Regions from separate parts of the Virgibacillus dakarensis genome, predicted to be linked through region 2. Evidence: riboswitches for the same ligand, from Rfam matches in the RefSeq annotation. Region 2 holds a riboswitch; each other region holds the start of a gene.
The links. A riboswitch is a leader RNA that binds a small molecule or an ion and turns the genes downstream of it on or off. The one in region 2 is predicted to bind S-adenosylmethionine.
Positions count from the first base shown of each region.

Region 1 (3,137 bases), on a different contig from region 2:
ATGTGGCCACTGCCCCGGAACCATGGGCATCTGTTTTAGAAGCCGAGGTGGGTGCGAACGTTGTCGTTGATTCAGATGAAATCTCATTTGGCAAGACATTACCTGCAGCAGTGTTCGTTACCAGCTCCGACATGATTAAAAACGATCCGGAACTTATCCAGAACCTGATTGATGCGCATAAGGAATCAGTTGAGTTCATTAATGAAAATCCAGAAGAAGCGATTGATATCACAATTAAAAGTATTGATGAAATAACAGGTCAAAAACTGGATCATGATGTAATGGAAAGTGCGTGGGCGCGAACAGATTTCGTGTATGACATCGACCAGGAGGCAATCCAGGCATTCGGAGATTCCTCCTATGATCTGCAATTTCTTAAAGAAAAACCTGATTTTACCGGTTTCGTTGACAAAAGCTTTATTAATAAATAATAAAAGAAACAGCCTCCAATGCAGGCTGTTTCTTATGTTTAAAAGTAAATAAAAGTATGAAAATTCAGGCTTTATTCTGCTTACGTTAGAGTAGGCCATGTCCAGCTCCAGCGCCCAGCAACTAGCAAACTTCACACTCCTTCATTACGATAAGTCAACATCGGTTCGGGGAGAAGGAAGGCCGACTAAAAACGGCCTTTGCGGCCAACGTCGGCATACCCCTTTTGCAGGGGCATGTTTCCTTTATCTCATTGCGGAGTGCTCCAGTTTGTACGTTGCTAAACGGGCGCTTGCGCTTTTCTTAAAACGATCCTCCAGAATATATAACTTCATTCCACCTCTGCTAATTTAGTAAGTGCCTGCTGCAAATCCTTTTTTAGGTCATTCACTTGCTCAATCCCGACGGAAAAACGTAACAGGCGATCATCAATTCCGCGCTTTGTTCGTTCTTCGATTGGGATATCAGCATGTGTCTGTGTCGCCGGGTATGTTATAAAACTCTCTACTCCGCCTAAACTTTCCGCAAAAGTAATGAGTTTTAACCGCTGTAGAAATAGATCAACCCATTCACTTTTTTTGAGACGGAAGGAAAGCATTCCGCCTTTTCCGGGGTATAACACATCAGTTACGTTAGGTTCATCATCTAAAAATGTGGCAAGGTTTCTGGCATTTTCCTGATGTTTTTCCATTCTTAAGGAAAGGGTCTTTAACCCTCTTATTAGCAGCCACGAATCAAAAGGGGAAAGTACAGCACCCGATGCATTATGAAAAGTAGCCAAGTTATCACAAAGTTCTTTTCCCTTTGCAACAACTAACCCAGCCAACACATCGTTGTGCCCGCCAATATATTTGGTGGCACTATGAATCACAATGTCAGCTCCTAGTTCTAATGGACGTTGTAGATAAGGCGTTAAAAATGTATTATCGACAATGAGTAAAAGATCGTGCTTGCGGGCAAGTTCCGCAACCAGATTAATGTCGATCTCTTGCATTAAGGGATTTGTAGGCGTTTCGATAAATATTGCCTTTGTCTTATTTGTAATAAGCTGTTCTGTCTCCGGGATCTCTGTAAAATTACTATATGTTGTTTGGATTTGGTAGGTATCGGCATAGTGCTCAAGCAAACGATAGGTACCGCCATAAATATCCGCAACAGCTATTAGCTCATCACCGGAACGGAACAAGGAAAGTACTAATTGTATTGCTGCCATACCGGAGCTGCAGGCGTAACCTCTTTCACCAGATTCCAAGTTTGCAATCCCTTCTTCTAAAAGAAAGCGGGTAGGGTTTTTGGTCCGACTGTAATCGTATCCGGTTGATTTGCCAAGCCCATGGTGCTTATAGGCCGTTGATAAATAAATCGGTGGGTTGACGGCGCCTGTCGTTTCGTCACTGTTGTTACCTAATTGCACTAATCTGGTTTCAATACTACTCTCTGTCATGTCATCATCTCCTGGAAAAAATTAAGGGAACCTAATTAAAACGTAAAAAAGCCTCTCCTTTGAAAATAAGAAGAGGCTTCACGATTTGATTTGACCACTCTTCTTATCTTCAAGCATAATGCTTCTGGAATTGGCACAGTACTTGTATAAGTGGGTGTTCGCTTTTTCTTTGGTAACTTTTTGAACATCCTTTATAGTCTGTTGCCGAGGCTTCAAAGGGCCAGTCCCTCCACCTCTCTGGATAAGAATCTTGCATATGGAATTTTTTAATATTAATCAATACATTACAATCCCTATTTTAAAAAGTCAAGAAAAAATTATGGATTGGTAAAGTAAAAAAGCTTATTCTCCAAAGAAGCTATCATTTCGTTAGCCAATTCAAGACTGTTATAATAATAATAATATGATACCCATTGGATTTTTAATGAAAGGTACTACTGACAATGGAAGGTGTTGAACGTGGAAGATTACAAGCCAGCAGGATTCTGGATCAGGTTTTTTGCTAATTTCATTGATGGTGTCATCACGATGCTAATGGCATTTTTAATTGCGCTTCTGCTTAACGATCAGGAGTTTTTTAACAATAGATTGGAGGAAACCTCAAGATCAGAGGACATCGCGAATCTTATTTATGTTGTTATTTTTGTTATCATTTTTACCGGTAGTAAATTCAAAGGTTCACTGGGAAAACTGATATGTCAGATTCAAGTGTTGAACTATAGAGATATGACACAGATCAGTTTATTGAAATCGATTGGCAGAGCATTTGCCTATGTTATTTCTGCAATTCCGTTGTTGATTGGATTCATGATGGCAGGCTGGAATAAGGAAAAGAAAGCACTTCATGATATAATATGTGGAACGAGAGTGGTTTACCGGGAAGAATGAGAAATCGGCCGGTACATGTAACGTATGAAGCGGCCGATCATATACCAATGATTAATAAGGAGGCGAAATTGTGCAGTTCACATCTATTGACTTTGAGACAGCAAATGCCAAACGTCACAGTCCGTGCGCGGTTGGTATTGTAGTGGCAAATGAACATGAAATTATTGATGAGTATTACACCCTAATCAATCCGTTAATGGAATTCAGTTCATTTAATATCGCTATTCATGGTATCACACCAAGTGATATTGCAAGTGCGCCAACATTTGCGGAACTGTGGCCGACGTTACATAAATACCTTGCCGATAATCTGGTAATCGCTCATAATGCCAGCTTTGATATGAGTGTCATCCGTAACACACTGGATTATTTCCAT
Region 1 is NZ_LT732553.1:374,752-377,888, forward strand. Features, by position in the region: gene CZ382_RS01935 (aliphatic sulfonate ABC transporter substrate-binding protein) at 1-431, shown strand, start outside; gene CZ382_RS01940 (methionine biosynthesis PLP-dependent protein) at 761-1,873, opposite strand; SAM riboswitch class I at 1,974-2,121, opposite strand; gene CZ382_RS01945 (RDD family protein) at 2,333-2,761, shown strand; gene CZ382_RS01950 (3'-5' exonuclease) at 2,832-3,137, shown strand, end outside.
Region 1: another riboswitch for S-adenosylmethionine. It lies ahead of CZ382_RS01940 (methionine biosynthesis PLP-dependent protein); the one in region 2 lies ahead of CZ382_RS21200 (methionine ABC transporter ATP-binding protein).

Region 2 (3,137 bases):
GGACAGCCCTGAACTAGTAAACGAATCGCCATATGAGAAAGCATGGATGGTTGTGGTTGAGCCTTCTGATGAATCGGAAATAGACGAATTGTTATCTGCTGAAAAATACGAAGAGGTTATTCAGGAAGATTAATCAGATAAAATTAGAACGCATTCGAGGCTGACTTTGCACTCCAATTAAAAGGTGTAGAGTCAGCCTTATTCGCATCATATTATAGTTGTAAGCAGCTTTTTGCTTGATTTGGTAAGGAGTGCTGTGGGATCATGACACATGAATCAGACAAAGTCATTATTGTTGAGGGGTTAACCGATAAAAAGCAAATCAAAAAAGTAATCACGGAGGATGTTGAAATAATTTGTACGAATGGCACGCTCGGTGTGGAACGGTTTGATGAGCTTTTGTATACGTATGATTTGGATAATAAGGATGTCTTCATTTTAGTTGATGAGGATGAATCAGGGATAAAGCTGCGTAAACAATTAGCACGGGAGCTCCCCCATGCAGAGCATATTTACGTAAACAGTGAATATCGGGAAGTAGCAACGACGCCTGAACAAATCCTTGCAACCGTATTAGTAAGCAAACGAATCGCGGTCAATCCGATATTTTTGGTGTAGGGTGATAGTTTTGCAACAGATTACAGACGAAACATTGACTGGAGATCATTATTTACTATATATTTACACCCCGTTTTGCGGTACATGTGCATTGGCAAGATCGATGCTGGACAAAATTGAAGCGGTGCATCATGAGGACATTTTTTATGAAATGAATGCTGCACTGCATCCCGATTTTATGCAAGATAACAAAATCGAAAGTGTGCCATGTCTGCTGATAAAACAAGATGGGGAAATCAAAGAAAGCGTTTATGCGTTCCGTTCGATCGGGAACATTTACAGTTATTTGCTGAAATATAAACCGGAGTTGTTCGCTAATAATTCATAATTAGCGGACTATTACTTTTTGCATTGACACGTGTTTCGGTAAGTGCTAGTATTTTACTTATCATTTTTAAATTAAATACGACTTATCTCTTATCTTGAGCGGTGGAGGGACTGGCCCTATGAACCCGCGGCAACCTTCAGGTGTATTTGAAAGGTGCCAATTCCTGCAAAGTAATCCTTTGACAGATGAGGGGACGTGAGACTTTTTATAGATACGTCTTTCTGTTCTCTTGCAGAAAGGCGTTTTTGGTTTCAATGGGCATAATAAGAGATATGTAAGAGGTTTTGATAATGAAATCAGCAATTCGCCGATTTCTTCCAATCCGACCTCTGGCTTCCGACCTCTGAAAATGCAAGGCGGATGCCGAGTTATTGCTAAGGAGGATTATTCGTGATTTCAATTGAAGGATTAAGCAAAATTTTTACATCCAATAAAAAGCAAATCACTGCCGTTGATGACTTAACACTTGCAATTAAGGAAGGCGGGATTTTCGGTGTGATTGGCTACAGTGGTGCCGGTAAGAGTACGTTTGTCAGATTGCTTAACCGGTTAGAGGAGCCGTCTAGCGGACGGGTTATTATAGATGATCAAGACATTACGGCCATGAATTCTAATCAGCTCCGGCTGGCGAGACAGGAAATTGGGATGATTTTTCAGCATTTTAATTTGCTATGGTCGCGGACAGTAAAGGATAATATTGCGTTTCCTTTGGAAATTGCTGGAGTGCCAAAAGCGGAACGGGAGAGGCGGGTTCGGGAGCTGATCGATTTGGTTGGACTTTCTGAACGGGAAAATGCCTATCCGTCACAGCTGAGCGGCGGGCAAAAGCAGCGAGTCGGGATTGCCAGAGCACTTGCCAACAATCCAAAAGTGCTGCTTTGCGATGAGGCTACCTCAGCACTTGACCCGGAAACGACCAACGCGATTTTAGATTTGCTGGTGGATATTAATAAAAAGCTGGGCCTGACGATTATTTTAATTACCCATGAAATGCACGTTATTCGTAAAATTTGCCGGCAGGTTGCCGTAATGGAAAATGGAAAGATCGTTGAACAAGGTGACGTGCTGGATGTGTTTTTACGGCCAAAGCAGCAAGTGACGAAAAAATTTGTTGAGCAGGTAATGGGTACACAGGATGAGAATGAAGGAATACAGGACTTGATTAATGCCTATGATCATGGAAAGATTGTTCGCCTTCATTTTATCGGGGAAACGGCAAACCAGGCACTGATTAGTCAAGTGGCGAAGAAATATAAGGTTGATATTAACGTTTTACAGGGAAAAATTACCCAAACGCAAGCTGGCGCCTATGGAACGCTGTTTGTACAAATAGAAGGAGAAACAGAAGAAATGGACAAGGCAATCGGCTTTATCACCAAAACCTCGGTTGAAGTGGAGGTGATCCGTGATGTTAACTGATTTATTTCCCAATTTGGATGTTGAGGACCTTTGGGGAGCAATCTATGAAACGTTTTATATGACGATACTTTCACTCGTTGGAACGTTAATCTTGGGGATCCTGCTCGGTTTGCTATTATACCTGACTGCGAAGGGTGGGATTTGGCAAAATAAATTAATTAACCTTGTTGTCGCAGCAATCGTAAACATATTTCGAGCGATTCCGTTTATCATCTTGATTTTACTGTTATTTCCATTTACCGACTTTTTAATTGGTACGATTCGTGGCCCCAATGCTGCCTTACCAGCATTGATTATCGGATCAGCCCCATTTTATGGAAGGCTTGTGGAAATTGCTTTGAAGGAAGTGGATAAAGGTGTGGTGGAAGCGGCGAAAGCAATGGGTGCCAAAACACGAACGATTATTTTTCGGGTGTTACTTCCTGAATCCATGCCCGCATTGGTTTCAGGGCTGACCGTAACGGCGATTGCACTGATTGGTTATACAGCAATGGCTGGTGTCATTGGCGCTGGTGGTTTAGGGAATTATGCTTATTACTTTGGATTTCAGCGGCGTAATTTTGATATTGTCTTTATTTGTACCGTCGTTATTGTTTTAATCGTATTTATTTTTCAGTTTATTGGCGACTTTATTTCCAATAAATTAGATAAAAGATAAAAAGGGGAGTTCATCATGAAAAAGATTTTAGCATTTGTATCTATATCGTTGGTACTCGTAATAGCAGCATGTGGCGGGTCTGATGAAAGCAAAGGTGACGATGAAAATACAACC
Region 2 is NZ_LT732554.1:2,438,680-2,441,816, forward strand. Features, by position in the region: gene gcvH (glycine cleavage system protein GcvH) at 1-133, shown strand, start outside; gene CZ382_RS21190 (toprim domain-containing protein) at 265-618, shown strand; gene CZ382_RS21195 (thioredoxin family protein) at 629-946, shown strand; SAM riboswitch class I at 1,033-1,138, shown strand; gene CZ382_RS21200 (methionine ABC transporter ATP-binding protein) at 1,337-2,365, shown strand; gene CZ382_RS21205 (methionine ABC transporter permease) at 2,355-3,023, shown strand; gene CZ382_RS21210 (MetQ/NlpA family ABC transporter substrate-binding protein) at 3,039-3,137, shown strand, end outside.

Region 3 (3,137 bases), 460 kb from region 2:
GTACAATTTGTAATACCCTTTGACAAGAAAATTACCAAACCTCTTCCGCAATTTCAAGTACATGCCGAATTTTCTTCCATTGGTCTTCTTCACTAATGTCGTTGCCTTCCTCGGTTGAGGCAAAGCCACATTGCGGGCTTAGACATAGCTGGTCTAATGGCAAGTATTCACTTGCTTCTCCAATACGTTTTTTGATTTTTTCTTTACCCTCCAGTTCACCCGATTTAGTTGTGATGAGACCGAGCACAACGGACAAATCCTCCCTGTTCACATATTGGAGCGGTTCAAATCCTCCAGAACGTTCATCATCAAATTCCAAAAATAAGCCATCCACGTTCAGCCCGCCAAAAATGGTCTCGGATGCTGGATCATAAGCTCCTTCTGCAAAATAATGCGAACGATAATTCCCCCGGCAAATATGCATGGTAACCAATAAATCAGCTGGCCGTCCTTCAAGTGAATCATTAATCGCTTGGGCCGCGATTTTCTGCATATCTTCCGGTGTATAACCTTGCTCGCGAATGGCTGCTCGTCCTTTTTCCGATAAATAGGATGACCACGATGTATCATCAAGCTGCAGGTATCGGCACCCTAGATCATAAAATCCTTGAATAGCTTTTTTATAGGCATTCGTCAGGTCTGGGAGCAATGCTTCCAGATTTCCATAGACATTTGGATCAATGCTACCACGAAGCAACAGCATATTCGGACTCGGAATCGTCATCTTAGCCACATAATCAGATCCTACATGCGCTTGCAAAAATCGGAAATGATTAAGCATTGGGTGGTCATCATGAAAATCTACTTTACCTGTAACACGAATGGAACGATTTCTTGCTTCAATACCAACAAATTGCAAACCGCTGTCCGGATCGTAACCTTCCACACCAGTCAGTCCTTCCAAAAAATCAAAATGCCACCACGAACGGCGAAACTCCCCATCCGTAATTGATTTCAAGCCTGCTTCCTTTTGCTTTTCAATCAGCTTGATGATTTCCTCATCCTCAACACTGCGCAATTGTTCCCCGGTAATTTCCCCAGCGGCAAATTGGCTTCGTGCATGTTTTAATCGCTCTGGTCGCAGAAAACTTCCTACATGATCACCTCGAAATGGTGCTTTCTTTTCGATTTTTGTTGTTGTCATCCCAATCAGCTCCTAAAAAATGTAATAAAAAAATTCCTCCGATATGAAGGAACTATGGATAAATATAGTCATCTTCTTATCTTCCAAGCTTTCAAGCACTTGTTAGAATTAGCACCTTGCCCACGATTAGACAGGTTGCTGAGGCGTCTTTGGGCTAATCCCTCGACCTCTCTGGATAAGAACTGCTTGTATAAAAATGTTGAATCCATCATACCAGTTTGACGGGAAATTGCAACTGTTTTGTATTTTGAACTTTTTGGAAATATCTGTCCTACCATTGAACAAAGATAGTTTCGTGTTCACATTATTGCAAGATTACTTGAACCCTTAATGTCATGCATGGCTACCGCTTTTTTTTTTCGAATGTACACTTTGATAGATGGGAGGAAAGAATAAGGAATGGATTAATTACCTTACCCTATTCACACACGTCCCCATTCAATTTCTTAACATAACCGGTACGAGCGCCATCGCACCTCTAACCCCCTGTTCGTCGTTAAGCTCGGGTGCGACAATAAACGTATCGGCATTTTCAATCGTCAAATAACCATTCATCATTTCCAGGAACTTTCTCCGAATAAGCGGGTACAGCTGTTGCTGTTTCATGACTCCACCACCCAAAATAATTCGCTCGGGCGCTAGAATCAGGAAATAATTCATGATCGCTTGTGCCAGATAATAGGCTTCTAGTTCCCAGACATGGGAATCCGCAGCTAATTGATGCCCCTTTTTTCCATAACGCTTTTCAATTGCTGGACCTGAGGCAAGGCCTTCCAAACAATTTCCATGATACGGACAACCTCCTGGAAATGCATCATTTTCATGCTGCTGGATAAGCACGTGTCCCATTTCCGGGTGGCTTTTTCCAACATATGTATTCCCGTCTTGAACGTAGCCCGCTCCGATTCCCGTCCCGACGGTAATATACATACAGCTGTTTACATCTCGCCCTGCACCATATTTGTACTCCGCAAGTGCTGCAGCATTCACATCTGTGTCGATATATACCGGTACCTTTAAATCCTTTTTCAATTTTCCAAGCACATCATATTGTATCCATTTTGTTTTCGGCGTATTTAAAATCGTCCCGTATGTATCACTTTTTTTATCTAAATCAACTGGACCAAAACAGCCAATTCCAATTGCTTCTACTTTGTATTCACGAAAAAAATTGTTAACGTCCTTAAACGTTTCCTCAGGGTCTTTAGTTGGGAAGCTAGTTTTTGCAATGATATCTCCTGATTCATCGCCAACAGCACAAACGAATTTCGTTCCGCCAGCTTCTATTGCGCCTATGAGCATGGTTTTATCCCCCTTTTTACATCTTTGTTTTTTACGAATTAGCGATACTACTTTATTTTATAGTCCATTACCCTTCCAAAAACGCTGATAATTCCTTTACATCTGGAAACGAAATTTGGGTACCTTTTTTCGTTACACTCAATGCTGCAAAAGCTTGGGCCCGCTGGATCGCTTGCGCTACATTTCCATTTCGCACAAAAGAATGGGCAAAACAGCCAATGAATGCGTCTCCAGCTCCTGTCGTGTCAACTGCTTTTACTTGATATGCATCAAAGCGACGTATGTCATTACTAGTAACCCAAAGTACACCACGACGACCTAACGTGACAATGACATTTTTCACCCCGTTTTCGAGTAAAAAAAAGGCAGCATTTCGAGCCTCTTCATCTGTTTCTACCGCCATTCCTGTTATCATTTCTAATTCTGTTTCATTCGGTACAACAAAATCACACATGGAAATATACTTGAAATCCAGCTCTTTCGTTGCCGGGGCAGGGTTAAAAATAATGGGAATATGATGCCGATTACCAAATTCAATTGCATGGTAAATAGTGGGTAATGGAATTTCCAGCTGCAGAACTAGTAAACGACATTTTTTTAGTTTTTCGGCTGCTTGATCGACATCCTCAGGTGAGAGATACTGATTCGCTCCTTTTATAATTAGTATACGATTTTCGGAATTAGCATCGAC
Region 3 is NZ_LT732554.1:1,978,636-1,981,772, reverse strand. Features, by position in the region: gene CZ382_RS19055 (5-methyltetrahydropteroyltriglutamate--homocysteine S-methyltransferase) at 32-1,144, opposite strand; SAM riboswitch class I at 1,218-1,326, opposite strand; gene CZ382_RS19050 (ROK family protein) at 1,583-2,446, opposite strand; gene rbsK (ribokinase) at 2,514-3,137, opposite strand, start outside.
Region 3: another riboswitch for S-adenosylmethionine. It lies ahead of CZ382_RS19055 (5-methyltetrahydropteroyltriglutamate--homocysteine S-methyltransferase); the one in region 2 lies ahead of CZ382_RS21200 (methionine ABC transporter ATP-binding protein).

Region 4 (3,137 bases), 830 kb from region 2:
TTGTTAAGATCATAATATTTGGCCAATGTTTCCCCAGTAATAAACGAATCATGCTCGATCATGATACCACTCCCTATAAAAAGCACTTGATAGTGAATCTTATTGCGGAAGGTGAGGGATTATTACTCGTATTTTTGGTAATTGTTACAGTGTCGGAGTATATCAATCAAAGTTATGTTAGAAAACTCCTCCTGCCCTTCAAAACTTTTTATAGAAAATATTGAATGTTGATGGCATAAATGCTATCATATTGGTAATAATATAATAAAGGATAAAAAAATGAGTGAATCCGGTAAATTTAAAATAATATACGAAGGAAATGTAAGTGAATTTGAAAAGCAAATTTTATACAATTCGGATCAAGAAGTTATAAAGGGTAAGCCTGGGGGTTGGTGCCAATTGGCAGATGTTTATGCACGGCAACTTGCCATAATTAGTCACAATCCTTATCCAGAGGAACTTGACGGGGGAAAATCAATGGATGACGAAACACCTCCATCTGTAAACATATTTATAAAAACACCATATATGGGAACCTTTATAGGTGGGGTATACAAGGCGGATGGGCTGGGAATCATCGGATTATTTATACGATCCATAATTATCATAAGGTAATCATGCTTTATTACTTTGACAAGCAATACAATGGCTTAATTAAGCGAAGGGATATCGTTCCTGCTGAATTAACATATGAGAAATATTGTGCTTTAGATCCGAATCTTTATTAAGTGTAAGGAGGTCTTAAAATGAGCGACTTTTTTAAAAAGTACTCTGAAATCCGTGGAGAAAATCATGTGCAAACCCTGCAACTGGAAGGACGTATAGCGGTACAAATTAAAACAATACGTAAAAGCCTAAACTTGTCTCAGCAAGGTCTTGCGGATTTGGCAGGTGTCCCCAAATCCACAATAGGGAGAATTGAAGCTGGTTTAACTAGCCCTAGGGTGGAAACATTATTGCAACTATCCAGAGCTTTGGATACCCCCTTTATTATCGATGGAACTAATAACAGTGACAACCACAATTTATATATACAGGTATAGTATAGGATGAACTTCACTCCGATCATAATTAATAAAAAACGAAGCAAAGCACCAATTTTGCTTCGTTCCCTATTTAATCACCGATCACGCAAAGCCTCATTTAACATATCCGGATCATTCGTAAACTATTCCGGTCACGCCCCAGTCCAATAACTCTTTCATACCTTCTCTGGTATTTACCGTATTGGGGTGATAAGTAAGTTATGCTAACGAGCTTTGTGCACATACATCCTAGTCAATCTTCTTACGGCTTATATCAATTCCCACTGTGTATTGTTCAATTTGGCTCCATTCTAAAACGGTAATTGTTACAGGTCTATAAGTACGAAATTAAGGATGCATAATTCAAGGTAAAAATAAAACTTTTATTTTTTTCTTGACATTCAGAACAGATAGATGTAATTTAAATAATAACAATTTCAATATGCAATTTTTTCTTATCCAGAGAGGTGGAGGGACTGGCCCTTTGAAGCCTCGGCAACAGACTCGAGAAAGAGTACTGTGCCAATTCCAGAAGCGTAATGCTTGAAGATAAGAGGAGCGAATAGCTATGGTAACGAAACCTCTTCTTATTTCAGGAAGGGGGTTTTTTGATTGTCAATACAAAGGCCCCTCGTAATCTAGCAGGGAATGAGAGGTGTTGCGGGGAGTATCAAAACCAATTTTGCTGCAATCATGTTGTTCGTTAAACCAGGAACATAAAAAAAGAGGAAAGAGGGAATAGAATATGTCTATTACATTAACGAAAGCACCATTTAAAGCTGATCATGTCGGAAGCTTGCTCCGTCCAGAAAATTTGCATCTGGCAAGAAAGGAATTCAAGGAAGGAAACATCTCTGTTGAACAACTACGTGAGGTAGAAACAAAGGAAATCAAGCGGATCGTTGACAAGCAGATTGAAGTCGGCTTGAAAGCTGTAACCGATGGCGAGTTCAGACGCAGATTCTGGCATACGGATTTCCTGGAACATTTAAACGGCGTAGAAGGCTATGTTCCTGAAACGGGCTACATTTTTCATGGCAATGAGGAAACAGAAAGGTACAATGTTCGAAACACAGGAAAGATTTCGTTCAATCCAGATCACCCGTTTATCAAAGACTTTATCCTGTTTAATGAAATTGTAGGAGGCCGTGCAGTTGCCAAGCAAACAATCCCGAGCCCTAACCAATTATTTAACGAAGGCATCCGCGCTGAAACTATCTATCCGGACATCGAGGAATATGCAGATGATATTATCCAAACCTACCGGGATGCGATAAAGGCATTTTATGAAGCTGGTGTACGATACTTGCAGTTTGATGATGTTTATATTGCCGGACTTTCTTCACCAAACATTCCGTTCAACGACGGTAAATACTCCAGAGATCAGCTAATTGATTTGGCACTGCGAGTTGTTAACAGCGTGTTGGAAGGAAAACCAGTAGATTTGCATGTGACAACCCATCTATGTCGTGGAAACTACCGATCTAACTGGGCATTTGCCGGAAGTTATGAACTTATTGCCCCAACACTATTTGCCAAAGAAAACGTAAATGGATTCTTCCTGGAATATGACGATGATCGTTCAGGTGATTTTAAACCATTGGAATATATTCCAAACGGAGGGGCTCAAGTCGTACTTGGACTTGTCACATCCAAATTTGGTGAGTTGGAAGACAAAGAAAAAATTAAGGCGCGGATTAAGGAAGCTTCGCAATATGTACCGCTCGAGCAATTAGCCCTGAGCCCACAATGTGGATTTGCTTCTACCCATCATGGAAATAAATTGACAGAAGAGGAACAGTGGGAGAAGCTGAAATTTATTGCCGATATTGCGAATGAAGTTTGGGGATTTTGACATTTTGCCAAGTCGACTAAAGACTAAGAAAGCAATACCAGATTTGTCAGCAAAAAATTTTATTCAGAGGAATTGGGTTGGCAGCCGGGTTATGGCCTTAAACCTAAACTTGGTGAGCGTTGAAATGTCCAAAGATAAGAAGATTTTCATTAGGAACTTCCTATTAGGAGGTTCCGTTTTTTATTTTAAACACGAGAGCTAAGAAATGAAGGATAGATATGCTGCCAAAATGTAACAATCAACATATGGAACATGAC
Region 4 is NZ_LT732554.1:1,607,822-1,610,958, forward strand. Features, by position in the region: gene CZ382_RS17435 (hypothetical protein) at 1-62, opposite strand, end outside; gene CZ382_RS17440 (hypothetical protein) at 280-615, shown strand; gene CZ382_RS17445 (helix-turn-helix domain-containing protein) at 747-1,043, shown strand; SAM riboswitch class I at 1,478-1,581, shown strand; gene CZ382_RS17450 (5-methyltetrahydropteroyltriglutamate--homocysteine S-methyltransferase) at 1,771-2,880, shown strand.
Region 4: another riboswitch for S-adenosylmethionine. It lies ahead of CZ382_RS17450 (5-methyltetrahydropteroyltriglutamate--homocysteine S-methyltransferase); the one in region 2 lies ahead of CZ382_RS21200 (methionine ABC transporter ATP-binding protein).